3 regions of the Bradyrhizobium sp. MI1.4 genome follow, and region 2 is predicted to be linked to each of the others. Evidence: predicted binding sites of a transcription regulator. Region 2 holds the regulator's gene; each other region holds the start of a gene.

Region 1 (9,605 bases), on a different contig from region 2:
CTCCCCGGGAATGACGGCGATGAAGCCGCTGATGGAATCGACGACCGGGCGGATCACCGGAATTGCGCGTGCCCTGCCGGCGAATGTCGCGCAGGCCGCAACAAGCTCGACCTCGCGCCTGTCGGACGCCAGCGCCATCGGCGCCTTCAGCGTGGCGTGAAAGCCGTATTTGCGGGGATCGGCGGTGACATCACGCCAGTCCGGCGCGAGACGCGATGCGTCGGCGGGAAACGGCAGCTCGTTGCCGGTATAGGCATCGTAGCCGAGCAACTCCGCGCCGAAGCGGGTGAGCGCGCTGTCGCTGCCTGCGGCAAAATAGATCGCGTAGCGGGGGAAACTCGTCATCGTCCGAGCATAGCGGGTTTATGCCGCGGCGACAGCTTGGCGCGGGGTAGCTGGCATGCCAAGCAACCGCGTCGCCTCGGTGAGATGCACGAGCTTGCCGCCTGATATCACGGCGATCAGCCGCGGCCGCAGCGGCATGCTGTCGTCGACCAGCAGAATGTCCGCGCGCCGGCCTTCCGCGAGCACGCCGCGATCTGCAAGACCGGTCGCGCGCGCGGGCGCGGCGGAGACCAGATTCCAGGCCTCGGTCAGCGGCAGCACGCCATCGGCGGCGAGCCGGAACGCAGCGAGCAGCTGCGCGGGATAGTAGTAGTCCGAGGCCAGAACCGAGCAGAGCCCTTTGGCGATCATGTCGGATGCCCTGGTCCAGCCCGTGTGGCTGCCTCCGCGCACGACGTTCGGCGCGCCGTAGACGATGGCGTCACCGTGGCTTGCTGCCGCCCGCGCTGTCTCCTCGTTGATCGGAAACTCCGCAATCGCCACGCCCATGGCGCGAAAGCCTTCGCGCATCGCGGGCGTCGCATCATCGTGCGAGAGCATCCGCACGTCGGCGGCGCGGGCCGTCGCGGCCAGCCGTGACACGGAAGCCGGCACATCCGCGGCGCGGGACATTATGTGTCCGACCAGCCGGTCGAATTCCTCGCTCGACAGGCCGGTGCGCTCCACCATGCGATTGCGCTTGCGCGGCTTGGCCATGTCCCCAACCGTGCCGTCCATGTGGTCGTTGAAGGCGAACAGGTCGACGCGGCCCTCAGTGAGCCATTGGCTGATCTCGGTTTCGGCGTCGAGATTGTAGGTCTCGTGGCGCAGGTGAAAGCGGGTGTCGGCGGCGAATTGCGGGCGCTGCCGTTCGATCGCCTCCATCAGGCTGCGCGCATTGCCGGCGCTGCGCAGGCCCGGCTCCCACGAACAGGTCGTGGCGTGAAAAACCGTGGTGATGCCGTTGCTGATCGCCTGGCGGTCGCTGTCGGCGAGCGCGACGTCGATCGGGAAATCGACCCCGGCGCGCGGCATCATCTGTCGCTCGAAGGCATCGCCATGCAGATCGACGATGCCCGGCAGGACCAGCAGATCGCGCGCGTTGATCGCCAGCCGCGCCCGGCTGCGCGAGGCATTGATCTCTGCGATGTCCGTTCCGGACACGAGAAGCGACGTTTCGGCGAACTCGGAGCCGATCAGGGCCCGCCCGCCCTCGAGGAATATGTCTGTCACGCGACCGCGCTTCGTTTGCTGGCAGAAGAGGGTGCCCCTGCTTCGTATGCCGTGAGGAAATCCTCAATCCCGAGCTTGCGGAAATTGGGCAGGGCTTCACGCAACTTGTCGTGATCCCAGTCCCACCAAGCGAGCCTCGCAAGCCGCCCCGCAACCTCTTCCGAGAACCGCCGGCGAACGATGCGCGCCGGATTGCCGGCAACGATGGTGTAGGCCGGCACGTCCTTGGTGACGATGGCGCCGGCCGCGATCACCGCGCCGGTGCCGACGTTGCGGCCCGGCAGCACGATCGCGCCATGGCCGATCCAGACGTCATGGCCGATATGGACGTGATGCTGGCGCCGCCAGTCGAAGAACTCGGTGTCGTCGCTCCCGCCTTCGAAATAGGCGCTCGAACGATAGGTGAAATGCGCCTGCGTGGCGCGGTGCATCGGGTGATTGCCCGGATTGATCCGCGTCATCGCCGCGATCGAGCAGAATTTTCCGATGGTGGTGTAGGTGATCTGGGCGTCGTTCACGACATAGGAGTAATCGCCCATCGTCACTTCGTGCAGCATCGTGCGGGCGCCGACCTCTGTGTAGGCCCCAAGCCTGGTGTCGTGCAGCTTCGCCGAGGAATCGACAGTCGGCTGGAGCGAAAGAGCTTTGGCGGCCATGTTGTATCCGAACGAGAGGGCGAGTGTTTCTCTTCGAGCGGCTTGATGACAATGTCATGACGGCGCGATGACAGGGGATGAACAGGGGATGAGGTGTGTAGGATCGCCGCATCGCAACGTCCGTGTCACACAAGTGTCAAGCGCCGGCGTTAGCGGTGGGTCCCAGCTACTCTGGAGCCCTGCATGCTGGTGGTTGAAGGTCTGACGTGTCGCTTCGGCGTGAAAGCCGCGGTGGACGACGCCTCGTTTCAAGTCTCTCCCGGCGGCTTCGTCGGCGTGATCGGACGGTCCGGCGCCGGCAAGTCGACCCTGCTGCGGACCATCAACCGTCTCGCGACCCCTTCGCAGGGTCGCATCCTGTTCGACGGTCTCGACGTCACCGCGCTACGCGGCAAGGAGCTGCGGCAGTGGCGGGCGCGCTCGGCGATGATCTTTCAGCAGTTCAATCTGGTCGGCCGGCTCGATGCTCTCACCAACGTTCTTATGGGACGGCTCGCGACGATGCCGGCCTGGCGCTCGCTGTCGCAGAGCTGGCCCGAGCAGGACAAGGCGCTGGCGATGTCCGCGCTCGAGCAGTTCGACATCGCCCCACTCGCAGCCCAGCGCGCCGACCAGCTCTCCGGCGGCCAGCAGCAGCGTGTCGCGATCGCCCGCGCGCTGGTGCAGCAGCCCGACATCATCCTTGCCGACGAGCCGATCGCCTCGCTCGATCCGCGCAACACCAAGATCGTGATGGATGCGCTTTTGCGCATCAACAAGCATTTCGGCATCACCGTGCTCTGCAATCTGCATTCGCTCGACCTGGCGCGCAGCTATTGCGACCGCCTGATCGGCATGGCGCAGGGTCGCGTGGTGTTCGACGGCGCGCCGGCCGAGTTGACCGAGCACGTTGCGCGCGAGCTCTACGATCTCGAAGCCGCCGAAGTCATGGGCGGCACGCCTGCACCGGTGCGACAGGGCATTCCGGCGCTTGGAACGGCGGCCGCCGCCTGAGCTGCGCCGCATCAGGACTTACCAATTTTGCGTCAACCGACCTCAACCAATGAAGAGGCTATCATGATTACTCGCAGATTGATTCTCGCCGGCGCCGCCGCGCTCGCGTTGACGACTTCGGCCTCCGCCGAAGACTGGAAAGCCAAATATCCCGAGCTGACCTTCGCGGTCATTCCGGCGGAAAACGCCTCGGGCGTGACCGAGCGCTGGGCGCCGTTCATGAGCTATCTCTCCAGGGAATTGGGCGTGAAAGTCACGCTGCGCATCGCCAACGACTACGCTGCCGTGATCGAAGGCCAGCGTGCCGGCAACATCCACATCGCGAGCTATGGCTCGGCTTCGTTCGCTCGCGCCCGCCTGACCGGCGTCAAGACCGACGCCTTCGCCAACGACATCAACTCCGACGGCTCCACCGGTTATTACTCGGTGTTCTTCGTCAAGGCGAGCAGCCCCTACAAGAGCATCGATCAGCTCAAGGGCAAGAACCTCGGCCTGGTCGATCCGAACTCGACCTCCGGCAACAACGTGCCGCGCTTCGAGCTCGACAAGATGGGCATCGCGGACGCCGACACCTATTTCAGCAAGGTCGTCTTCACCGGCAGCCATGAGAACGCGATCCTGGCACTGGCGCAGGGCACCGTCGACGTCGCCGCCAACCAGTGGACCAGCGACGACGATTCGACATTGGCGCAGATGTTGACCAAGGGCATGCTGAAGAATGCCGACGGCTCGGCGATGAAAAAGGACGATTTCCGCATCATCCACAAGTCGGCGCCGATCATCAACGGTCCGTATGCCTACAATTCCGACCTGCCGGAAGAGGCCAAGGCCGCCATCGCGAAGGCGTTCTTCGACGCGCCGGCCAAGGACAAGGCTGCCTTCGACCGCCTACAGGACGGCCAGAAGAAAGGTTTTCATCCCGCGACCAGCAAGGATTGGGATGGCACGATCGAGCTGATCAAGTTCGTCGATGCGCTGCGTAAGAAGAAGGCGTCCTGAGTTTCGGGACGATGCCACTGGAGCCGGGTCGATGGACCCGGCTCTTTCTCTTTGATCGACCACCTTTCCTGATCAGATGACCGTCGCGGTTTCGATTCTCCCCGAGCAGCAGCTCGCCGTGCTCAACGCCGGCTATCGCCAGGCGGTGGCGCGCAAGCGGCTCCGAATCCTGTCTGGAGCCGTGATCTTCGCCGCAGCACTGTGTCTGGCCGCGATCGGCGCTGAAGTGAATCTGCGCACGCTGTTCGCCCACTTTGGCAACTTCATCAGCTATTTCGACCGCATCCTCACACTCGACACCGGCCAGCGGGTCTGGACCGATGTCGGCGAGTGGCTCTGGGGCTGGCGCAAATGGCTGAGGATGCTGGGCGAGACCCTGCTGATCTCCTATGTCGGCACGCTGATCGGCGCGACTCTTGCGTTCTGCCTGAACTTCTTCGCCGCTGAAAACACCTCGCCCGCGCCCTGGCTGCGTTTCATGGTGCGGCGCCTGCTCGAATTCGCGCGCACGGTGCCTGGCATCGTGTTTGCGCTGATCTTCGTGATCGCCTTCGGGCTCGGTCCGATGGCCGGCGTGCTTGCGATCGCGATCCACTCCACCGGCGCGCTCGGCAAGCTGTTCTCGGAGATCGTCGAGAATGCCGACATGAAGCCGGTCGAAGGCGTCCGCTCGACCGGCGCAAGCTGGCTCTCCTGCATGCGCTTCGCCATCCTGCCGCAGGTCACGGCAGGCTATGCCAGCTACGCGCTGCTGCGGTTCGAGATCAACGTCCGCGAGGCCTCCGTGATGGGCTTCGTCGGTGCCGGCGGCATCGGCCAGGAGCTCGTCGTCGCCATCCGCAAGTTCTATTACTCCGACGTCAGCGCCATCCTGCTCACCATCATCGTCACGGTCTTCATCATCGACATCAGCACCGGATGGCTGCGCGGCCGTCTGTTCGGCAAGGAGGCGCGGACGTGACGGGACCGCAGGAGACCGACACTGCGGCGCTTCGCGCGCGCTATCCTGACGTGTTCGACCGGCCGGCCTCGGCGCGGCTCGCCATGCCGGCGATGAGCGTCGCGGCGCTCGCGATCCTGATTTACGGCCTCGTCGATCTCGACTTCTCGCCGTCGCGGTTCGTCGCGGGCCTCAACCAGCTCGGCTGGATCAGCCTGATGATGATCCCGCCGGATCCCGGCTCGTCGCTGCCGGTCTATCTGAAGGCGCTGGGCGAGACGCTGTCGATCGCGCTGCTCGGCACAACGCTCGCCGCGCTGTTCGCACTGCCGGTCAGTCTTCTTGCGGCGCGTAATGTCGTGCCATCAAAGCTGCTGCGCTTTCCGGTCCGACGTTTCCTGGATTTGATTCGCGGCGTCGACACGTTGATCTGGGCGCTGGTGTGGATCAACGTGGTCGGGCTCGGCCCGTTTGCCGGCGTGCTCGCCATCGCCGTGTCGGATTTCGGCGCCTTCGGAAAACTGTTCTCGGAGGCGATCGAGGGCGCCGACCAGAAGCAGGTCGAGGGCATCCGCGCCTCCGGCGGCAGCGCGCTGCACGAGATTCGCTTCGGCCTGCTGCCGCAGGTTTTGCCCGTGATTGCGGGGCAGGTGCTCTATTTCATCGAGTCGAACACGCGCTCGGCCACCATCATCGGCATCGTCGGCGCCGGCGGCATCGGCCTCCAACTCGCCGAGCAGATCCGCGTGCTGGAATGGCAGAAGGTGTCGTTCCTGATCCTGATGATCCTGGTCGCAGTCGCTGCGATCGATTTCGTTTCGGGCAAATTGCGTTTTGCGATTATCGGGCGGCGGGCGGTGGCGTAACCTTCTTCCTTCTCCCCTTGTGGGAGAAGGTGGCGCGAAGCGCCGGATGAGGGGTCTGCATCCTCAATTCAGATCAGTGCGCGGAGGCAACCCCTCACCCGTCTCGCCGCTAGCGCGGCGAGCCACCTCTCCCGCAAGGGGAGAGGGGCAGAGGGCAGCCAGTTCACCCGTTCTCCACCAGAAATTCCACCCGCTCCGCGGCAAAGCGCGAATGCTTGGTCACCAGCGGCTTGCCGTCGAGATCGTGATCGGTGGCGTCGACCACCAGGATCGGCCGTCCCAGCGCCAGATCGAGCCGTGCGGCGTCGGTTGCGTCGACGATACCGGCGGTGATCCGGGTCGCGCCGCGGCGATAGTCCCGGACGCCGTAATGCTCGAGCAATTTCGTCATCGAGCGGGTCGCGGCAAAGACGTCGCCCGCAGCCGGGAATAGCTGCGCCGACAGCCACGTCGTGGAGACACAGATCGGCGTGCGGTCGGCGAGGCGCATCGCCTCGATCCGGACCAGCGGTGCGCCGGTCTTGAGGCCAAGCTCCCGCGCGAGTTCGCGGGTCGCAACGTCAGCGGACGCCTCGATCAGCCGGCCATGCGGTTCGCGGCCGTCCGCGCCGACGATCTCGGAGAAACGGGTCCGCGAGCGCAGTGGATAAGCGAGCTTCTGCGCCTCGACATAGGTTCCGCTGCCGCGTTCTGCCCGCACGATGCCGCGCTCGGCAAGCGCGGCCAGCGCGCGTCGCACGGTGTGGCGGTTGACGCGATAGGTTTCGGCGATCTCCACCTCGCCCGGCAGCTTGTCGCCCGCCGCAAAGCGGCCGTCGGCGATGCCGCGCTCGATGCCGTCGGCAACGAGACGCCACAACGCGACGCCGGAGGAGGCTGTGTCCTGCATGCTCATGTGGCCGGGAAGCTACTCCAGAAATCACGCCTTTGTCACGAAACAGTCATGGCGCTCCCGTATCAAGTTGTCTAGTATCATAGACAACTTGGATTCGGCAAGTTCTGCAGAGAAGTCGGTGGATGCGGTGACCCAGCACAATAATCAGCAAGCCCAGCGCAAGGCCGCAATGGCCGTGCTGGCGCACGCGGAGGCGGGCGAGATCGCCGCTCGCCTCGACGCTCTCGTTTTGCCGGCGCATCAGGATCTGCGCGCGCCGGAAAACGGCCTCGTCATGCTGCGCGGCCGGGTCGGCGGTGACGGTGCGCCGTTCAACCTCGGTGAAGCCACGGTGTCGCGCGCCGCGGTGCGGCTTGCGAGCGGCGAGGTCGGTTTCGGCTACACGCTCGGTCGCGACGGCGAGAAGGCGCGGCTGATCGCGCTGTGCGATGCCCTGGTGCAGTCCCGCGATTTCGCCGGCGCGGTGGAGCGGGACATTATCGCGCCGTTGCGTGAGCAGCTTATGGTCAGGCGCAAGCAGGTGGCGGCCCAGACCGCCGCGACGAAGGTTGATTTCTATACCATGGTGCGCGGTGAGGGGTGAGATCATGACCACGATTGCGGAACTGCCCCCCGGGTTCGCCGACAAGGTGCTGTCGGCGCAATCGACCTTTCGTTCGGTCATGGACGCGATGGCCCGGCCGGGGTCGGTCCAGCGCATCGTGCCGACATCAGGAGCGCCTCATGTGATGATGCGCGGCACGGCCGCGATCGCGTTGACGCTGTTCGATCACGACACGCCGCTCTGGCTCGATGCGCGCATGCATGAGACTTCCGACGTCGTGAAATGGCTGAAATTCCATACTGGTGCGCCGGTGGTGCAGGATTCTTCCATCGCCAGCTTCGCGCTGATCAGCGACGGCGGGGCGCTGCCTTCGCTGGAGCGCTTCGCGCTCGGCACCAGCGAATATCCGGATCGGTCGACCACGTTGATCCTGCAGGTCGAGAGTCTGGACGGAGGGCGGAGCTTCGAGCTGCGCGGCCCCGGCATTGACGGTGTCGCGACGCTCCAGGCTTCGATTAAGCCGTTCGACCTGTTCGAGCGCCTGCGCGTCAACGAAACGCTGTTTCCGCGCGGCATCGATGTGGTGCTGGTCGCAAATGATGCCGTGGTTGCGATTCCGCGCACCACGCGTGTCGTGAGCAAGGGAAGCTAAGCATGTATGTCGCAGTCAAAGGCGGCGAACGCGCCATCGAGAACGCCCATCGCCTGCTCGCCAGTGCGCGGCGTGGCGACCAAAGCGTTCCGGAAATCTCGCTCGACCAGATCTCCGAGCAGCTTGGTCTCGCCGTGGACCGCGTCATGAGCGAAGGCTCGCTCTATGATCGCGAGCTCGCGGCGCTCGCCATCAAGCAGGCGCGCGGCGATCTGATCGAGGCGATCTTCCTGGTCCGCGCCTTCCGCGCGACGCTGCCCCGCTTCGGCGCCAGCGAGCCGGTCGAGACCGGCGCGATGCGGGTACGGCGGCGGGTGTCCTCGACCTTCAAGGACATTCCCGGCGGCCAGATCCTCGGCCCGACCTTCGACTATACCCACCGCCTGCTCGATCCCTCGCTCGCCGAGGGCTTTGTGCCGGAAGCGCCGGCGACGGCCGAAGCATCGTCTGCGCCGACCCCGCGGGTGACCGACATCCTCGGCCGCGACGGGCTGATCGAATCCTCGCCTAAGGCCGAGGAAGGCGCCAGCGTCGGCGATCTCACCCGCGAGCCGCTCAATTTTCCCGCCGATCGTGACCTGCGCCTGCAAAATCTCGCGCGTGGCGACGAAGGTTTTCTGCTGGCGATGGGCTATTCCACCCAGCGCGGCTACGGCCGCAACCATCCCTTCGCTGGCGAGATTCGCTTCGGTGAGGTCGAGGTTGAATTCTCCGCGGAAGACGTCGGCTTCGCCGTGCCGCTCGGCTCGATCGAGCTCACCGAGTGTCAGATGGTCAATCAGTTCAAGGGCTCCGCGACGGAGGCGCCGTGCTTCACCCGCGGCTATGGCCTCGCCTTCGGCCAGAGCGAGCGCAAGACGATGTCGATGGCGCTGGTCGACCGCGCGTTGCGTGCGCGCGAGCTCGGCGAAGAGGCACTCGCCCCCGCGCAAGACGAAGAATTCGTGATGTCGCATTCGGACAACGTCCAGGCTACCGGCTTCGTCGAGCATCTGAAGCTACCGCATTATGTCGACTTCCAGTCTGAGCTCGGCCTGTTGCGCAAGCTGCGGAAGGAATTCACTGAGGCCAATGCGCCCGATGCCATGAAGGAGGCCGCGGAATGAACGCGCCCGCCTACAATTTCGCTTATCTCGACGAACAGACCAAGCGGATGATCCGCCGCGCGATCCTCAAGGCGATCGCGATCCCCGGCTATCAGGTGCCGTTCGCCAGCCGTGAAATGCCGATGCCCTATGGCTGGGGCACCGGCGGCGTGCAGGTGACGGCCGCGATCCTCGGGCCCGAGGACGTGCTGAAGGTGATCGACCAGGGCTCCGACGACACCACCAATGCGATCTCGATCAGGAAGTTCTTTGCCAAGACCGCCGGCGTCGCCACGACGACGGCGACGATCGATGCGACCGTGATCCAGACCCGCCACCGCATTCCGGAGACGTCGCTACACGCAAATCAGGTGCTGGTCTACCAGGTGCCGATCCCGGAGCCGCTGCGCTTCGTCGA
Region 2 (9,605 bases):
GGGCGATGTCGTTTCTGCGCCAGAAGCAAATCCTGCATAAGCTTGGAGTTGTGATCAGCGTCGCGGTCATCGGCATCGCTTGCTATGTGCTCTACCACATGCTGCGCGGCATCGATGTCAACGAAGTCCTCGAAGCGATCAAGAGCACCGAGCCGAGCCAGATCGCGATGGCGGCGCTGTTCGTCGCTGCGGGCTATTTCACGCTGACCTTCTACGACCTGTTCGCCGTGCGCGCGATCGGCCATCCCCACGTGCCCTATCGGATTAACGCGCTCGCTGCCTTCACCAGCTATTCGATCGGCCACAATGTCGGCGCCAGCGTCTTCACCGGCGGCGCGGTGCGCTACCGCATCTATTCCGCCTACGGCCTGAACGCGATCGACGTCGCAAAGATCTGCTTCCTCGCCGGCCTGACCTTCTGGCTCGGCAATGCCGCGGTGCTGGGCCTCGGCATCTCCTATCATCCGGAAGCCGCGGCCTCGATCGACATGCTTCCGCCCTGGCTGAACCGGATGCTGGCGATGATGATCATCGTCGGACTGGTCGCTTACGTGGTCTGGGTCTGGACCCAGCCGCGCATGGTCGGCCGCGGGCCCTGGACCGTGATGCTGCCGGGCGGCCCGCTGACGCTGCTCCAGATCGCGATCGGCATCATCGATCTCGGCTTCTGCGCGCTCGCGATGTACGTGCTGGTCCCTGACGAGCCCAATCTCGGTTTCGTGGTGGTCGCGGTGATCTTCGTCTCGGCCACGCTGCTCGGCTTTGCCAGCCATTCGCCCGGAGGCCTTGGCGTGTTCGACGCGGCGATGCTGGTCGGGCTCTGGCAGATGGACCGCGAGGAGCTGCTGGGCGGGATGCTGCTGTTCCGCGTCCTCTATTATCTGTCCCCTTTCGTCATTTCTGTAATCTTGCTGACGTTTCGCGAAGTTATCATCGGCGCGCGATCGAAGCGCCTGCAGCAGGCGGCGCTCAAGCTCGACCCCGGCCCCGCGCCTGAAGCCGCTTACGTGAGAAAGCGCAGCGACAGCGGCGCCTGACCGGCGCAAGGCCTTTTGGAGAAGCCCGCCCCGATGGCGATCGACGCCCCAACTTCTCCCTCCTCCCCGCCCTGGTCCGACCGGCTGCGGCACTCGACCGTCATCCTGATCGCCGCGGCGCTCGCGCTATCCGTGGTGGTCTCGCTGGGGGAATTATCGGCGCTGCATGCGATTGCGGTGTTCCTCTGCATCGCGGCCGCAGCGCTGATCCCGTGGCGCCTGCACGATACCGCCGCCTCGCGCGAAGAGACCCGCCGCGTCAACCCGGTCGAGAGCGCGGCGGTCGCCGCAGTGGTCGCCGGCATGCCCGATCCCGCGGTCCTGCTCGACCGCGCCGGCCGCGTCATCCATCTCAACGCCGCAGCCGCCCAGCTCGCGCCGGCACTGCGCCGGAATGAGCTCGCCCAGTTCGCGCTGCGCTCGCCCGAGATCATCACGGCGCTGCGCGAGTCGATCGCGACCACCGAGCCGCGGCGCGCGACCTATCTCGACCATGTCCCGGTCGACCGCTGGATGGAGCTGACCATCACGCCGGTGCCGGTGCCGACCACCTTTGGCGGCGCCGACAAATGCATGCTGATGACCTTTCACGACCAGACGCCGCTGCGCCGGGTCGAGGAAATGCGGGCCGATTTCGTCGCCAATGCCAGCCACGAGCTGCGCACGCCGCTGGCCGCGCTGTCCGGCTTCATCGACACGCTCCAGGGCCAAGCCAAGGAGGATCCCAAGGCGCGCGAGCGCTTCCTCGGCATCATGCACAACCAGGCCACCCGGATGGCGCGCCTGATCGACGATCTCTTGTCGCTGTCGCGGGTGGAGCTGTCGGCCCATGTGCGGCCCGACACCCTGGTCGACCTGCTGCCGATCATCTTGCAGGTCGCCGATGGGCTCGAACCGCTGGCGCGGGAACGCCAGGTCGAGGTCGAGACCCAGCTGCCCGAGACCCCGGTGCTGATCGCGGGGGACCGCGAGGAGTTGCTCCGCCTGTTCGAGAATTTGATCGAGAACGCGCTCAAATACGGCGCCTCCGGTGGACGCATTATCGTGTCGCTGATATCAGGCGCGGCCCCTGATGGAACTCAGGAAATCCGGGTGCTGGTCCGGGATTTCGGCCCCGGCATCGCGCCGGAGCACCTGCCGCGGCTGACCGAGCGCTTCTACCGGGTCGATGTCGGCGACAGCCGCTCGCAGGGCGGCACCGGCCTGGGATTGTCGCTGGTGAAACATATTCTTAACCGTCATCGCGGCCGGCTTTTGATCGAAAGCGTGCCCAAACAGGGCGCCACTTTCACCGCCTGTTTTCCCCAGGGCAAGCCTGCGGCTCTGAGCTAAATTCCAGCGATTTCAGCTGCTTAACACTGTCATCCGACTGTCACCAAACCTTCGTAAAAGCTCAGCTGTCCGCTCCTAAAGGGGCGGCACGGGGAGCGCGATCGGGCGCGGATGGCGCTTCGCTCCCCTGTATGGAGACCAGCATGAATTTCCTCAAAACACTCGTCGCTGCTGGCATGGTCGCCGCATCGACGACGGCGGCCTTTGCTGCCGACATCACCGGAGCCGGCGCGACGTTCCCGTTCCCGATCTATTCCAAATGGGCCGACGCCTACAAGAAGGAGACCGGCAACGGTCTGAACTACCAGTCGATCGGCTCCGGCGGCGGTATTAAGCAGATCCAGGCCAAGACCGTGACCTTCGGCGCCAGCGATGCGCCGCTCAAGGCCGAGCAGCTCGAGAAGGACGGCCTCGTCCAGTGGCCGATGGTGATGGGTGCCATCGTGCCCGTCGTCAACATCGAGGGCGTGAAGCCCGGTGAACTGGTGTTCGACGGCGAGACGCTGGCCAGCATCTATCTCGGCAAGATCACCAAATGGGACGACGCCGCGATCAAGAAGCTCAACCCGAACGTGAAGCTGCCCTCGGAGGCCATCACCGTGGTCCGCCGTTCGGACGGTTCGGGCACCACCTTCAACTTCACCAACTACCTCGCCAAGGCCAGCGCGGATTGGAAGAGCAAGGTCGGTGAGGGTACCGCGGTCGAGTGGCCGGTCGGCGTCGGCGCCAAGGGCAATGAAGGCGTGTCCGGCAACATCAGCCAGACCAAGAACTCGATTGGCTATGTCGAGTACGCCTATGCCAAGCAGAACAAGCTGACCTACACCGGTCTCATCAACAAGGCCGGCAAGCCTGTGCAGCCCACCGTCGAAGCCTTCCAGGCGGCCGCCTCCAACGCCGACTGGGCCAAGGCTCCCGGCTACTACGTCATCCTGACCGACCAGCCCGGCGAGAAATCCTGGCCGATCACGGCGGCGACCTTCATCCTCATGCACAAGGACGCCACCGACAAGGCGGCCTCGCAGGAAGCCATCAAGTTCTTCCGCTGGGCCTTCAAGAGCGGCGGCAAGGCGGCTGAAGAGCTCGACTACATCCCGATGCCGGATCCGGTCGTTCAGCTGATCGAGAAGACCTGGGCTGCCGACATCAAGAGCTAGGTTCGCGACGCTCGTGCTCCGGATGCGCTGCGCTGCATCCGGGGCACGGACCAACAAAAAACGTATACTATTTGGTACAGGGGATCGGCGTGGCAGAGATGGCCGTTCAGAGCGATGTAATCGACGACGCCGGACCGTATGACCGCGCCAAGGCCTTGAGCGCGTTCAAGGTCGGCGACGTTACCTTCTACTGGATTACGCGGCTCTCCGCGATCTCGGTGCTTCTGATCCTCGGCGGCATCATCATTTCGCTGATCGTCGGCGCTTTCCCGGCGATGAAAGAATACGGCGTCTCCTTCCTCTGGACGCAGCGCTGGGCGCCCTCCGCAGATCCGCCGGTGCTCGGCGCGCTCGGGCCGATGTACGGCACGCTCGTCACCTCCTTCATCGCGATGCTGATCGCCATTCCCGTGGGTCTCGGCATTGCGATCTTCCTCACCGAGCTCTGCCCGCAATGGCTGCGCCGCCCGATCGGCATGGCAATCGAGCTGCTCGCCGGTATTCCCTCGATCATCTACGGCATGTGGGGCTTCTTCGTGTTGGGTCCGTTCCTGGCCAACACGTTCCAGCCCTTCATGATCAAGATCTTCGACGGCGTTCCCGTGCTGGGCGCGATCTTCGCAGGTCCCCCGTCCTATCTCAGCCTGTTCAATGCCGCGCTGATCCTTGCCATCATGGTGCTGCCCTTCATCACCTCGATCTCGGTCGACGTGTTCAAGACGGTGCCTCCGGTCCTGAAGGAAGCCGCCTACGGCGTCGGCTGCACCACATGGGAAGTCGTCCGCAGCGTGGTGATCCCCTACACCCGGGTCGGCGTCATCGGCGGCATCATGCTGGCGCTGGGCCGCGCGCTCGGCGAGACCATGGCGGTGACCTTCATCATCGGCAACTCGTTCCGGATCTCGTCATCGATCTTTGCGCCGGGCACCACGATCTCGGCGGCGATCGCATCCGAGTTCGCCGAGAGCGACGGCCTGCACCAATCCGGCCTGATCCTGCTCGGCCTCCTGCTGTTCGTTCTGACCTTCTTCGTGCTCGCAGCGGCGCGGCTGATGCTGATGCGGCTGGAAAAGAAGGCGGGGAATTAGCGCCATGAATCCGATCTATTCACGCCGACGCCGCAAGGACATCGTCGTCCGCGGGCTCTGCATCGCCGCAACCGCCTTCGGCGTCACCTGGCTCGCGCTGATCCTGATCACGCTGCTCTACAACGGGCTGGCGGGACTCAATGTCCAGCTGTTCACCGAGAACACGCCGCCACCGGGATCGAACGAGGGCGGTCTGCTCAACGCCATCGTCGGCTCGCTGATCATGACCGTGATCGGCGTCGGCATCGGCGCGCCGCTCGGTATGTTCGCCGGCACCTATCTCGCCGAATACGGCCGCAATGACCGGCTGACCTCGGTGATCCGCTTCATCAACGACATCCTGCTCTCGGCGCCCTCGATCATCATCGGCCTGTTCATCTACGGCGCCGTGGTGGTGCCGATGCGCGGCTTCTCGGCGATCGCAGGCTCGCTCGCCCTCGCGGTCATCGTGATCCCGGTGGTGCTGCGCACGACCGAGGACATGCTGCTGCTGGTGCCGAACGCGTTGCGCGAGGCGGCCTCGGCGCTCGGCCTGCCGCGTTCGCTGGTGATCAAGCGGATCGCTTATCGGGCTGCCCGATCGGGTCTCATCACCGGCGTGCTGCTCGCGACCGCTCGCGTCGCCGGTGAAACCGCGCCGCTGCTGTTCACCGCGCTATCGAACCAGTTCTTCAGCCTCGGCCTGAACAAGACGATGGCGAACCTGCCTGTGACCATCAACAACTTCGTGCAGAGCCCCTATGCCTATTGGAAGCAGTTGGCCTGGAGCGGGGCGCTGCTCATCACCCTGACCGTTCTTGCCCTTAATATTTTCGCGCGCATCCTTGGCGCCGAGAGGACCGCAAAATGAGTGATCTTTCCGTGTCGATGAGCGCGTCCGGTGGACTGCCGCATGCGGCGGTGCTGCCCGAGGCGCCTCCCAAGGTGACCGTGCGTAACCTGAACTTCTATTACGGCGAGCACCATGCGCTGAAGAACATCAACCTGACGCTCGGCGCCAACCGCGTTACGGCGTTCATCGGTCCGTCGGGCTGCGGCAAGTCGACCCTGCTGCGCATCTTCAACCGGATGTACGACCTCTATCCCGGCCAGCGCGCCACCGGTCAGCTCATGCTCGATCAGACCAACATTCTCGACCCCAGGCTGGACCTCAATTTGCTGCGCGCCCGCGTCGGCATGGTGTTCCAGAAGCCGACGCCGTTCCCGATGACGATCTACGAGAACATCGCGTTCGGCATCCGTCTCTATGAGAAGATCTCGAAGTCCGAGATGGACGGCCGCGTCGAGAAGGCGCTGCGCGGCGGCGCGCTGTGGAACGAGGTCAAGGACAAGCTCAACGCCTCCGGCCTGTCGCTCTCCGGCGGCCAGCAGCAGCGCCTCTGCATCGCCCGCACCGTCGCGGTGAGGCCCGAGGTGATTCTGTTCGACGAACCCTGTTCGGCGCTCGACCCGATCTCGACCGCCAAGGTCGAGGAGCTGATCCAGGAGCTGTCCGAGGATTACACGATTGCGATCGTCACCCACAACATGCAGCAGGCGGCGCGCGTCTCCGACAAGACCGCCTTCATGTATCTCGGCGAGCTGATAGAGTTCGACGACACCAGCAAGATCTTCACGTCGCCGTCCGATCGGCGCACGCAGGATTACATCACCGGCCGGTTCGGCTAGGAGACGCGACATGGGTTCTGAACATACCGCAAAGGCCTTCGACACCGACCTCCAGGAACTCACTCGCCTGGTCGCCGAGATGGGCGGCATCGCCGAGCGCATGATCGTCGAGTCCGTCGACGCGCTGATCCGCCGCGACGTCCCGCTCGGCCAGCGCGTCGTCGCCATCGACACCGAGCTCGACGCGCTGCAGAAGCGCATCGAGGAGCGTGCGGTGCTCACCATCGCCCGCCGCCAGCCGATGGCGGTCGATCTGCGCGAGATCGTCGGCGCCATGCGCGTCGCGACCGATCTCGAGCGCATCGGCGACCTCGCCAAGAACATGGGCAAGCGGGTTGCGGCGCTGGAGACGGACTTCCATCCGCTCAAGCTGTTCCGCGGCCTCGAGCACATGACCGACCTCGTGCAGCAGCAGGTCAAGTCGGTGCTGGACGCCTATGCCGCGCATGATTTGCCGGCGGCGATGGCGGTGTGGAAGGGCGACGAGGAAGTCGACGCCATCTGCACCTCGCTGTTCCGCGAACTCCTCACCTACATGATGGAGGATCCGCGCAATATCTCGTTCTGCATCCATTTGATGTTCTGCGCCAAGAACATCGAGCGGATCGGCGACCACGCCACCAATATCGCCGAGACCGTGTTCTACATGATCGAGGGCCAGGCGATCACCGACAAGCGGCCGAAGGGCGACATGACGACCTTTGCCAACACGGTACCGAACACCTGAAGATTTAAGGAGCGACGACCCGATGGGCGCACGCATTATGGTGGTTGAGGACGAGGAAGCCCTGACCGAGCTTCTCCGCTACAACCTCGAAGGCGACGGCTATGACGTCGAGACGGTGATGCGCGGCGACGACGCCGACACCCGCCTCAAGGAGCACATCCCCGATCTGATCGTGCTCGACTGGATGCTGCCGGGCCTGTCAGGCATCGAATTGTGTCGGCGGCTTCGCACCCGTCCCGAGACCAAGCAGCTCCCGATCATCATGCTCACCGCGCGCGGCGAGGAGAGCGAGCGGGTGCGGGGTCTTGCGACCGGCGCCGACGATTACATCGTCAAGCCGTTCTCGGTGCCGGAGCTGCTGGCGCGCGTGAAAGGCCTGCTGCGGCGCGCGAGCCCGGAGCGCCTCGCCACCGTCCTTGCTTTTGGCGACATCGAGCTCGACCGTGACAAGCGCCGCGTGGCGCGCTCGGGCCGGCCGATCGATCTCGGTCCGACCGAATATCGCCTGCTGGAGTTCTTCCTGGAGCACCCGGGACGGGTGTTCTCGCGCGAACAGCTGCTCGACAGCGTCTGGGGCCGCGACATCTATATCGACGAGCGCACCGTCGACGTGCATATCGGCCGCCTGCGCAAGCTGCTCAATCTCGGCCGCGAGCAGGACCCGATCCGCACCGTCCGCGGCGCCGGCTACGCGCTGGATGATCGGTTTGCCAAGGCAGAGCAGGTGTAGGGTTGCAGGCTTGTTTGTTGGCGAGCTGTCCCTGCATTCTCAGCCGTCGTCCCGGACAAGCGAGCGAAGCGAGCGCTGATCCGGGCCCATAACCACCGAACGTGGTTTGGCGAAGACTCGGAGTGACCCCTTCCGCACGATTATTGCGTGCTCGGAGTATGGGTCCCGGCCCCCTGTGCGCAATTGCGCACTAGGCCGGGACGACACTGAAATTGTTGAACTGTCTTCGCGTGACGACTAACGGGGACCCGGCTTTACCGGTGCGCGGCGCCGATCCGACGCCGGCTGGTACGCAACGCGCGAGTGCTGAGCGCAATAGGGCAGTCCGGACAGCGCCCTTCCACCGCAGAAGAAGAAGTCCGGGCTCGAGGGATCGCCGACCGGCCAGTGGCAGGTCGCCTCGTTCAATTCCAGCAGCGACAGCCGCTGGCTCATCGGCACCACGTTGTCATAGGTGACCGGATCCGGCTCAGCCTCCACCTCGAAGGCCTGCGCCAGCGCGGTGTTGCCGCGCGAGATCGGGCGGCTCACCCGCATCATGTGCTGCGCGGGGCGCGCCTTGCGCGGCCGCGGCGCTGCCGATGATGGGCTCTTGGCGCGGCCCGAAAGGCCGAGCCTGTGCACTTTGCCGATCACGGCATTGCGGGTCACATTGCCGAGCTCCGCCGCGATCTGGCTGGCCGAAAGTCCGGCCTCCCAGAGCTTTTTCAGCTGCTCGACGCGATCATCGGACCAGGTCAAAACCGTCATTGCACCCTTTCCCTCGCTGCGCGCCAGCCATCCTGGGGCCTCGCAGCGAATGCCTAAGCCTTCAAAAACCCGTGCCGCCAGAATCCCTTAAGGCTCGCCGGGCGCGTCTTGAACGCCCGAACGTTTACGCCGGTACATAAGGACTTAAAGATCAGAACCACTGCACGAGATGTCGTATCTGACAATCCAAACGCTACAATATGGCGTGACTCCCGCGCAAGAGTCCGCCGACTCGCTTCCACATGTTCCGTGGCCAAATCCCGCAAAATCGGCACCGCAAGACTACGGATTCAGCGTTTCGCGAGGCTTTCCGGGCGGCATTGACACCCGTTTCACCAGGCCTAAGATAGTCGCACGTGCCGCCCTCAAGAGGCGGCACGTTTCGTTTTCCGGGCCGGTCGATGGTGCGTTGCGCAATGCACGCTCACTCCGTCCGCAACATTCAAGTGACCATCATGACTAACAGCGCAGCGCCGCATTTGCTCCCCGTTTTCGCCAGGTCCGACCTTGGTTTCGAGCGTGGCGAAGGCTGCTGGCTGATCGCGACCAATGGCGAGCGCTATCTCGATTTCACCTCCGGGGTGGCGGTGAATGCGCTCGGCCATGCCCATCCGGCGCTGGTCGCGGCGTTGCAGGAGCAGGCCACCAAGCTCTGGCACATGTCGAACCTGTTCCAGAGCCCGGACGGCGAAAAGCTCGCCGCGCGCCTGTGCAATGAAAGCTTCGCGGACTTCGTGTTCTTCTGCAATTCCGGCGCCGAAGCGCTGGAATGCGTGATCAAGGTCGTGCGCCGTTATCACGCCGCAAAGGGTCATCCCGACCGCTATCGCATGATCACCTTCGAAGGCGCCTTCCATGGCCGCACGCTGGCGACGCTGGCCGCAACGGGATCGGCAAAATATCTCGAAGGTTTCGGCCCTCCGATGGAGGGCTTCGACCAGGTTGCGCATGGCGATCTCGATGCCGTGAAAAAGGCAATCGGTCCGCAGACCGCCGGCATCCTGATCGAGCCGATCCAGGGCGAGGGCGGTGTGCGTTCGGCAACGCCCGCCTTCCTGAGGGCGTTGCGCCAGCTCTGCGACGAGAAGGGTCTGTTGCTCGCCTTCGACGAGGTGC
Region 3 (9,605 bases), on a different contig from region 2:
CCAGTCCTTCCATTTGATCCCGACCATGACCGCGCTGGAGAATGTCGCGGTGCCGCTCGAGCTTGCGGGCAATCCCGACGCCGCAAAGCGCGCGGCGCAGGAGCTGCAATCGGTCGGGCTCGGCGACCGTCTGCATCATTATCCGACCCAACTCTCCGGCGGCGAGCAGCAGCGCGTGGCGCTGGCCCGCGCACTGGCACCCGATCCAGCGATCCTCGTCGCCGACGAGCCGACCGGCAATCTCGACGAAGCCACGGGACAACAGATCGTCGACCTCCTGTTCAGCAAGCATGCCGAGCGCGGCATGACGCTGGTGCTGGTCACGCACGATTCTTCGCTCGCGCAGCGCTGCGATCGCGTGATCCGCCTCCGTTCGGGGCGCATCGACACGCAGTCGGCGCCGGCATGAGTGCTGCTGCCGCACCGTTTGCGAAGCCCAACGGCGTCGCGCTGTCGCTGCGTTACGCGCTGCGCGAATTGCGCGGCGGCCTGCGCGGCTTCTACGTCTTCATTGCCTGCATCGCGCTCGGCGTGATGGCCATCGCTGGCGTCGGCTCGGTCTCGGCGAGCCTGAGCGACGGCCTCGCCCGCGAAGGCCGTACGCTGCTCGGCGGCGACGTGTCGTTCGTCCTGTTTCAGCGCGAGGCGAAGCCGGAGGAAGTCGCCTTCCTGCGTTCGCGCGGCACCGTCTCGAGCGCCGCCACACTGCGCGGCATGGCGCGCTCGGCCGAGGGCAAGCTGGCCCTGGTCGAGATGAAGGCGGTCGACGACTCCTATCCGATGCTGGGCCAGCTGACGCTGGCGCCGCCGCTGCCGATGTCCGAGTTGCTCGCGGAGCGCGACGGCGCGTTCGGCGCGGCCGCCGATCCGACACTGCTGGCGCGGCTGTCGCTCAAGACCGGCGATCGCGTCACCGTCGGGGCTGCGACGTTCCAGATCCGCAGCGCCGTCGAAGCCGAGCCCGACAAGCTCGCAGGCGGCATCGGCTTCGGCCCGCGCTTCCTGATCAGCGAAGCGGGCCTGCGCGCGACAGGGCTCGTCCAAGCCGGCAGCCTGGTGCGCTGGGTCTATCGTGTGAAGCTGCCGGAGATCGCCAACGACGAGCGCGCCACCGACGCCTTCATCGCGGACGCCCGCAACGCCGCGCCGCAGGCCGGCTGGGAGGTCCGCAGCCGCTCCAATGCCTCGCCGCAGCTCGAGCGCAACATCAACCGCTTCACGCAGTTCCTGACGCTGGTCGGCCTCGCCGCGCTGCTGGTCGGCGGCGTCGGCGTTGCCAATGCCGTCAAGGCCCATATCGACCACAAGCTCGAGGTGATCGCGGCCTTCAAGGCCGTCGGCGCCACCGGGCGCGACGTGTTCGGCATCTATCTCGCCCAGGTTCTCCTGCTCGCCGCGATCGGCTCAGTGATCGGCCTCGCACTAGGCGCCGCCATGCCGTTCGCGATCGTCGGCCTATTCGGCAAGCTGCTGCCCCTGCCGGTGGTGCCGGCGGTGCATGCCGACGAGCTCGCGCTGTCGTTCGTCTACGGGCTGCTCACGGCGCTTGCCTTCGGCCTGTGGCCGCTCGGGCGAGTGCACGACGTGCCGGTGGCGGCGCTGTTCCGCGACACCATCAGCTCCGAATGGCATCGGCCACGCTGGAGCTATCTCGTCTTCATGGCCGTCGTGATCGCGCTGCTCATCGCGGTCGTGATCGGGCTGTCCTTCGACAAGCGCATCGCCGCGGTGTTCGTGGCCTCCTCCGTGGTCGTGTTCGCGCTGCTCCGCGGCATTGCCGCCCTGCTGATGACTATCGCGCGGCGGCTGCCGCGCACGCGATGGCCGATGCTGCGACTTGCGATTGCCAACATCCACCGGCCGGGCGCGCTGACGCCCTCGGTCGTGCTGTCGCTCGGGCTCGGGCTCGCCGTGCTCGTCACCATCACCCAGATCGACGGCAATCTGCGCCGGCAGTTCCTGGCGGCGCTGCCCGAGCACGCGCCATCGTTCTTCTTCATCGACATTCCGAGCACGCAGGCCGAGCAGTTCAACACATACCTGCGCCAGATCGCCCCTGGCGCGAAAGTCGACGACGTGCCGATGCTGCGCGGACGGATCGTCGGAGCCCGTGGTGTCCGCGCCGAGGAGCTCAAGCCCAGCACCGATTCCGAGTGGGTGCTGCAGAGCGACCGCGGCCTGACCTATACCGCCGAGCTGCCGAAGGGCTCCAAAGTGGTCGAGGGCGAGTGGTGGAGCGCCGATTATTCCGGCCCGCCGCTGGTTTCGATGGAGAAGAAGATCGCGGACGGACTCGGCCTCAAGGTCGGCGACGAGGTCGTGGTCAATATCCTCGGCCGCGACATCCCCGCGAAGATCAGCAATCTGCGCAGCATCGACTGGCAGGGCCTCGGCATCAATTTCGTCCTCGTGTTCTCGCCGAACGCATTCAAGGGCGCGCCGCACACCCACATCGCGACGCTGACGGAAGCCGGCGGCGATGCGGCCGGCGACGGCAAGATCATCAAGGAGGTCGCTGACGCCTATCCGATGGTGACGAGCGTGCGCGTGCGCGAGGTGATGGAGACGGTCGGCTCGGTCGTGACCAACCTGGCGCTCGCGATCCGCGGCGCCAGCGCGGTGACCCTGATCTCGGCGATCCTGGTGCTCGGCGGCGCGCTCGCCGCCGGCCATCGCCACCGGGTCTACGATGCGGTGATCCTCAAGACCCTGGGCGCGACCCGGCTGCGGCTGCTCGGCGCCTATGCGCTCGAATACCTCCTGATCGGGCTTGCCACCGCGGTCTTCGGCGTTTTCGCCGGCAGCGTCGCGGCCTGGATGATCGTGACCCGGCTGATGACCCTCACTTTCGTCTGGCAGGGCGGCAGCGCAGCCGGCGTGGTCGCGGCTGCCTTGGTCGTCACGGTCGGCCTCGGGCTCGCCGGCACCCTGCTGGCGTTGAACAAAAAGCCCGCCACGGTGTTGCGGAATTTGTGACAAATGGTAGCGGGCGGCGGCACGGGAGCGAAATCGCACGATTCCAGCGATTAACCACGTCCGCTCGTCTGGATTGCAGGTAAGGGCGACATTCAGCCGCGCGTGGACGGTTGCAGCGAATGTGTTAGTTTCCCACATATCGAATGGGTTCGGAGCCCCGATTGTTAGCCAAAATTTAGTCGGCAGACATCGGTATCCGAGATAGAATTTGACGAACCGGCGGCATGGCGACCCTCATGCCGGACCGGACCAACCAACGGGAATTCGACCATGTCGGACCTAGACCGCAATTACGCTTCTCCTTTCGGCAGGGCCGCCGGGCGTGTTGACGCCGCGACGGTCGATGCCGGCCTGCGCGCCTACATGCTGCGCATCTACAACTACATGAGCATCGGCCTGGCCATCACCGGCCTTGCCGCCCTCGGCGTCTACATGGCCGCCGTGACGGACGTTCCGACCCCGGAAGCCGTGCGGGTCGGCAAGCTGTTCCTGACGCCGTTCGGCTACGCGATGTTCGTCAGCCCCCTGAAGTGGCTGTTCATGCTCGCGCCGCTCGCCATGGTGTTCGTGATCTCGGCAGGCATCAACCGGCTCGCTCCTTCGACCGCCCAGATCCTGTTCTGGGTGTTCGCGGCACTGATGGGCGTCTCGCTGTCCTCGATCTTCCTGGTGTTCACGCACACCTCGATCGTCCGGGTGTTCTTCATCACCGCGGCGACCTTCGGCGCGCTCAGCCTCTACGGTTACACCACCAAGCGTGACATGAGCGGAATGGGTTCGTTCCTGTTCATGGGCCTGATCGGCATCGTCATCGCGAGCCTGGTGAACCTGTTCCTGGCGAGCTCGGTGCTGCAGTTCGTCGTGTCGGTGGTCGGCGTGCTGGTGTTCGCGGGCCTCACCGCCTGGGATACCCAGCGGCTGAAGAACGACTACATCTACGGTTACGCTTCGGCCGGCGGTGACATCGCAGAGCGTGCGGCCATCACCGGCGCGCTGTCGCTGTACCTGAACTTCATCAACTTGTTCACGCTGCTCCTGCAGCTCCTCGGCCAGCGCGACTAAGCGCCAGCCCAGAGTGGACGACAGCAACCCCCGGCCGAGAGGCCGGGGTTTTTGTTTGGGGCGAGCCTCTCAACACCCACCGTCATTGCGAGCGCAGCGAAGCAATCCAGAGTCCCTCCGCTGGTGCATTTCTGGATTGCTTCGTCGCAAGGGCTTCTCGCAAGGACGGAGTATGAGGAAGCACGGTTGCCTCTTCCAGCCGCCCCGGGAAGGCTCTAATCTTGCGGCATGTCCGCACCCGATATCAGGCCCACCACCGAGGCCGACCTCCCCGCCATCACGGCCATCTATCGGCAGGCTGTCCGCGAGGGCACCGCGACGTTCGAGCTGGAGCCGCCCGACCTTGCCGAGATGACGCGCCGCTACCGCACGCTGATCGATGGCGGCTACCCCTATTTCGTCGGCATCCTCGACGGGCGCGTCGCCGGCTACGCCTATGCCGGTGCCTACCGGCCCCGCCCGGCCTACCGCTTCACGGTCGAGAACTCGATCTATCTCGATCCATCCTTCCACCGCCGCGGCATCGGGGCGCTCCTGCTGGAGCGGCTGATCGTCGAATGCGAGGCACGCGGCTTCCGTCAGATGATCGCGGTAATCGGGGATTCCACCAATGCCGGCTCGATCGGCGTGCACACCAGGGCCGGCTTCAAAATGATCGGCACGCATCCCAGCGTCGGGCTGAAATTCGGCCGCTGGCTGGACACGGTAATGATGCAGCGGAGCCTCGGCGAGGGCGCCAAGAGCGTGCCGGGGAAGTAAGGCCCGTAGCCCGGGTGAGCGAAGCGATACCCGGGAACGCTGCAAGCAAAGACCCGGATGTCGCTACGCTCATCCGGGCTACTGGATCCCTGCTACACCACCGCCAATTTGCGATCGATCACCAGGAGCACGCGCTCCAGTTCGTGGCCGCGGCGCAGGATCAAGCCCGTCGCCGAGATCACGCTGTACATGCCCTGCTTGCGCGCGAGGCGCGGATCCTTCTCGATACGATAGATCGGCACTTCCGAGGCGCGGCGAAAGACCGAGAACACAGCGCGATCCCTGAGGAAGTCGATGGCATAGTCGCGCCACTCGCCTTCGGCAACCATCCGGCCGTAGAGATTGAGAATACGGTGCAGCTCGAGCCGGTTGAACGTCACGCGGCTCAGTTGCGCATTCGAAGCGGCGGGGCGCGCCGCCGCACGCTGTTCGCTCGGATCGGTATCCTCCGACAGACTCATAGGCCGCCTCCTGTCGCATCAGCATGACCGCGTCCGGGAAGACCGTCCCTCGACCGCGGATCATGACGGTTGCATGATCGCGCCAACTGTTCCCCACCGCAAGGGCCCTTGGAAGGACCTTGGAATCGGAGCCAATCCGCCCACACGCAGCGGTGGAACTCTGTCGCGGCAAACCGTCACGGGATCGTTAGCAGGAATCATAGTGTCGCCGCTTTTCCGCCAAGCGACTGCCGCCCTGCGTTGCGAAAAGACCTATGTGCGTTGACCCGGTCCTTTCGGTTCCGGATTCCTCAGCCCCCAGCCCCCCGGGGCCGTCAGGATCGGGTCTGTTCGCACGACAAGGAGGGCCAACGCGAGTTGGTCCTTTTTTGTTTGAGTCGATTTGTTTGGGTCGGGATGTTTCTGCCTCGACGGATATCTCACCATCTCAGCAAAAACTCTTTCCCCTCATCCTGAGGAGCCGCGAAGCGGCGTCTCGAAGGATCGAGGCCGAGCTGCCTCAGCAGGGCCTGCATGGTTCGAGACGGCGCTGACGCGCCTCCTCACCATGAGGATTGAGAGTGTGCTTGAGTCGGAAGATTCGAAGTGCGCGTCAGTGCAGCGACGTATACGCCGCGCCCAGCATCGGGCCCGGTCTCTCCCGGCTGCCGTCCTGGACATAGACCACGGCACCGTCGACGCCGTCACGCGTGAGGTTCTCGATCGGCACCGTCCAGCTTTCCGGGCGGCCGGTCCAGTCGCCTACCTTCAGCAGATTGCGCACCACGTTGTGATAGATGACCTGCTGTCCGCGATTTTCGCCGCGACTGATCGCGATCGGCACCGACTTCGCAATCGAGCAGATCCAGACCTCGCCGTGGGACGCCGTCGGCTCCTTGCTCGCGGCCACCGAGACGTTGATCTGCTTGCCCGCGAGCGACATCGTCACCGGCACGCTCATCACACCAGTGCCCGTCTCGGTTTTGCCGATGGCGCTTTCGATGCCGGTGCGGTCGCTGCCGACGACATGCGTGGAGCCGTTGACCACGACCTGCGGCGTGTAGACTTCGCGGTCGCCGCGCATGCGCGAATACGCACGCTGCCGTGCAGAGAAGCGCGAATCGGCCAATGTGTCCTTCCAGCCGAGATAGTCCCAATAGTCGATCGGCATGCTCAGCGCGATGATCGAGGGATCGCGGGCGAGGTCGCCGATGATCTTGTCGGCCGGCGGGCAGGAGGAGCAGCCCTGCGAGGTAAACAACTCGACAACGGCGCGGGGATCAGCCTCGGCAGGGCGGATGACGGCGACGATTGCACAGAGACCAAGAGCTCCCGACCAGAGGGCACCGGACCAGCGTGAAACCAGATGAGAAGCCGTCATTGTTGTCATGTCGAACGCCGCACACCATTGCTCGTGAGAGGGAAATCTTACCGCCGGATGGTCACCGTAATCTTACGGGCCTCACACATTTGTTGTCCGTCCAAGAACCGTACAAGGGGAGGTTCTGTGCCGGGCGGGCCCATCTGAAGCCTGCCGCAAACGCGTGAAGGCGGCCTTGTGATAGGCCGCCTTCGTGTAACCTACTACTCACTTCGCAGTGAGCCACCGTTCACAAATCCGCGCTTACGCCGCGAGCTTGCGTAGTACGTAGTGCAGGATGCCCCCGTTGCGGTAGTATTCGAGTTCGTCCAGCGTATCGATGCGGCAGAGCAGCGAAACGCGCTGCAGCGAACCGTCGCCGGAGACAATCTCCGCGGTCAGCTTCTGGCGCGGCTTGAGGTCGCCAACGAGGCCGCGCAGCGTGACCTTCTCGTCGCCCTTCAGACCGAGCGACGACCAGGAGGTGCCGTCCTCGAAGGTCAGCGGCAGCACGCCCATACCGACCAAATTGGAGCGGTGGATGCGCTCGAAGCTCTGGCAGATCACGGCGCGCACGCCGAGCAGACGGGTGCCCTTCGCGGCCCAGTCGCGCGAGGAGCCGTTGCCGTATTCGGCGCCGGCGAACACCACCAGCGGCACCTGCTCCTGCTGGTATTTCATCGCGGCGTCGTAGATCGACATCTGCTCGCCGTCGGGCCAGTGCTTGGTGAGACCGCCTTCCGGAATATTGCCGTCGGCGCCCTTCAGCATGAAGTTCTTGATGCGGATATTGGCGAAGGTGCCGCGCATCATGACTTCGTGGTTGCCGCGCCGCGTGCCGTACTGGTTGAAGTCGGCCGGACGCACCTGGTGCTCGCTGAGATATTTGCCGGCGGGCGAGGTGAGCTTGATCGAACCGGCCGGCGAGATGTGGTCGGTGGTGATCTTGTCGCCGAACATGGCGAGGATGCGGGCCTCGACGATGTCGGTGACCGGCTCCGGCTCCTTCTTCATGCCTTCGAAATAGGGCGGGTTCTGCACATAGGTCGAACTCATGTTCCAGCGATAGGTTTCGCTCTCGACCGTCTTGATCTTGCGCCAGTTGGTGTCGCCCTTGAACACGTCGGCATACTTCTTCTTGAAGATCGACGCGGTCACGAACTTCTTCATGAAGGCGTTGATCTCCTTGGTCGTCGGCCAGATGTCCTTGAGGTAGACCGGCTTGCCGTCCTTGCCTTCACCGAGCGGCTCGACGGCGAGGTTCTTGGTGACGGTGCCCGCGAGCGCGTGGGCGACCACGAGCGGCGGCGAAGCCAGATAGTTCGCCTGCACGTCCGGCGAGACGCGGCCTTCGAAGTTGCGATTGCCGGAGAGCACCGCAGCCGCGACGATGCCGTTGTCGTTGATCGACTTCGAGATCTCCTCGGGCAGCGGACCGGAATTACCGATGCAGGTGGTGCAGCCGAAACCGACCAGGTTGAAGCCGACCTTGTCGAGATCGGCCTGGAGACCGGAATCGGCGAGATAGGCCGCCACCACCTGGCTGCCCGGGGCGAGCGAGGTCTTCACCCACGGCTTTGCCTTGAGGCCCTTCGCGGCGGCGTTGCGCGCCAGAAGACCGGCGCCGATCAGCACGCTCGGGTTCGAGGTGTTGGTGCAGGAGGTGATCGCGGCGATCACGACGTCGCCATGGCCGATGTCGAAGTTCTTGCCGTCGACGGCGAAGCGCTTCCCCGGCTCCTCGGCCTTCTTGTATTCGCTGGCGAGCGCGAGCGAAAAGCCCTCGGCCACGGACGGCAGCGCAATGCGGCCTTCGGGGCGCTTCGGGCCGGCCATCGAGGGCACGACATCACCGAGGTCGAGCGTCAGCGTTTCCGTGAACACCGGATCGGGCGACTTGGCGGTACGGAACAGCCCTTGCGCCTTCGCATAGGCCTGCACCAGCGCGACGCGCGCCGAGGCGCGGCCGGAGGTCTTGAGATAATCCAGTGCGGCGGCATCGACCGGGAAGAAGCCGCAGGTCGCGCCATATTCGGGCGCCATGTTGGCGATGGTTGCCTTGTCTGCGACCGAGAGATGGTCGAGGCCGGGGCCGAAGAACTCCACGAACTTGCCGACGACGCCGAGCTTGCGCAGCATCTGCGTCACCGTCAGCACGAGGTCGGTCGCGGTGACGCCTTCCTTCATCGCGCCCTTCAGCTTGAAGCCGACGACGTTGGGCAGCAGCATCGATAGCGGCTGGCCGAGCATGCAGGCTTCCGCCTCGATGCCGCCGACACCCCAGCCGAGCACGGCAAGGCCGTTGACCATGGTGGTGTGGGAATCGGTGCCAACCAGCGAGTCGGGATACGCGACCTCGAAGGTGCCGGTCTTCTTGCCGACCGTCATCTTCTCCTTCTTGGTCCACACCGTCTGGGAGAGATATTCGAGATTGACCTGGTGGCAGATGCCGGTGCCGGGCGGCACGACGGAGAAGTTCGAGAACGCCTTCTGGCCCCATTTCAGGAACTCGTATCGCTCCTGGTTCTGCTTGTATTCCTCGGTGACGTTCTTGCCGAAGGCCTTGTTGTCCCCGAAGAAGTTCACGATCACGGAGTGGTCGATGACGAGATCGACCGGCACCAGCGGATTGATCTTCTCGGCGTCCCCCCCGAGCTTCTGCATCGCGTTGCGCATCGCGGCGAGATCGACCACGGCGGGCACGCCGGTGAAGTCCTGCATCAGCACGCGCGCCGGGCGGAAGGCGATCTCATGCTCCAGCGACTTCTTGCGCAGCCACTTCGACACCGCAACGATGTCTTCCTTCTTGACCGAGCGGCCGTCCTCGTTGCGGAGCAGGTTCTCGAGCAAAACCTTCATCGAGTAGGGGAGTTTCGAAATTCCCTTCAGACCATTCTTCTCGGCCGTGGGCAGGCTGTAATAGACATAGGTCTTGGCGCCGACCTTGAGGGTCTTTTTGCATTTGAAGCTGTCGAGCGAGGTCATGTAGGAAATCCCAATTGTCAGTT

Evidence for each region. The regulator PhoB, encoded in region 2, activates phosphate uptake and scavenging genes when phosphate is short. The targets are predictions, from matches to a motif close to TGTCATNNANCTGTCAT.
Region 1: a site for PhoB is predicted at 2,270-2,286, ahead of phnC (phosphonate ABC transporter ATP-binding protein). Genes of this name have one in related genera too.
Region 3: a site for PhoB is predicted at 5,321-5,337, ahead of AC0L23_RS29885 (DUF2794 domain-containing protein). Genes of this name have one in related genera too.

What each region holds. Positions count from the first base shown of each region.
Region 1 covers NZ_JBVVPP010000006.1:231,580-241,184, reverse strand. Annotated here, with positions in the region: gene AC0L23_RS09945 (DUF1045 domain-containing protein) at 1-345, opposite strand, end outside; gene AC0L23_RS09940 (alpha-D-ribose 1-methylphosphonate 5-triphosphate diphosphatase) at 364-1,557, opposite strand; gene AC0L23_RS09935 (LbetaH domain-containing protein) at 1,554-2,213, opposite strand; gene phnC (phosphonate ABC transporter ATP-binding protein) at 2,397-3,206, shown strand; gene phnD (phosphonate ABC transporter substrate-binding protein) at 3,270-4,205, shown strand; gene phnE (phosphonate ABC transporter, permease protein PhnE) at 4,282-5,166, shown strand; gene phnE (phosphonate ABC transporter, permease protein PhnE) at 5,124-6,011, shown strand; gene phnF (phosphonate metabolism transcriptional regulator PhnF) at 6,175-6,906, opposite strand; gene phnG (phosphonate C-P lyase system protein PhnG) at 7,025-7,489, shown strand; gene phnH (phosphonate C-P lyase system protein PhnH) at 7,494-8,102, shown strand; gene AC0L23_RS09895 (carbon-phosphorus lyase complex subunit) at 8,105-9,208, shown strand; gene AC0L23_RS09890 (alpha-D-ribose 1-methylphosphonate 5-phosphate C-P-lyase PhnJ) at 9,205-9,605, shown strand, end outside.
Region 2 covers NZ_JBVVPP010000051.1:6,129-15,733, forward strand. Annotated here, with positions in the region: gene AC0L23_RS32720 (putative bifunctional lysylphosphatidylglycerol flippase/synthetase) at 1-1,037, shown strand, start outside; gene AC0L23_RS32725 (ATP-binding protein) at 1,071-2,369, shown strand; gene pstS (phosphate ABC transporter substrate-binding protein PstS) at 2,513-3,526, shown strand; gene pstC (phosphate ABC transporter permease subunit PstC) at 3,625-4,614, shown strand; gene pstA (phosphate ABC transporter permease PstA) at 4,619-5,464, shown strand; gene pstB (phosphate ABC transporter ATP-binding protein PstB) at 5,461-6,282, shown strand; gene phoU (phosphate signaling complex protein PhoU) at 6,293-7,009, shown strand; gene phoB (phosphate regulon transcriptional regulator PhoB) at 7,032-7,739, shown strand; gene AC0L23_RS32760 (GcrA family cell cycle regulator) at 7,977-8,489, opposite strand; gene AC0L23_RS32765 (aspartate aminotransferase family protein) at 8,945-9,605, shown strand, end outside.
Region 3 covers NZ_JBVVPP010000040.1:54,987-64,591, forward strand. Annotated here, with positions in the region: gene AC0L23_RS29865 (ABC transporter ATP-binding protein) at 1-409, shown strand, start outside; gene AC0L23_RS29870 (ABC transporter permease) at 406-2,976, shown strand; gene AC0L23_RS29875 (Bax inhibitor-1/YccA family protein) at 3,247-4,038, shown strand; gene AC0L23_RS29880 (GNAT family N-acetyltransferase) at 4,267-4,797, shown strand; gene AC0L23_RS29885 (DUF2794 domain-containing protein) at 4,890-5,258, opposite strand; gene AC0L23_RS29890 (DUF1223 domain-containing protein) at 5,851-6,627, opposite strand; gene acnA (aconitate hydratase AcnA) at 6,862-9,582, opposite strand.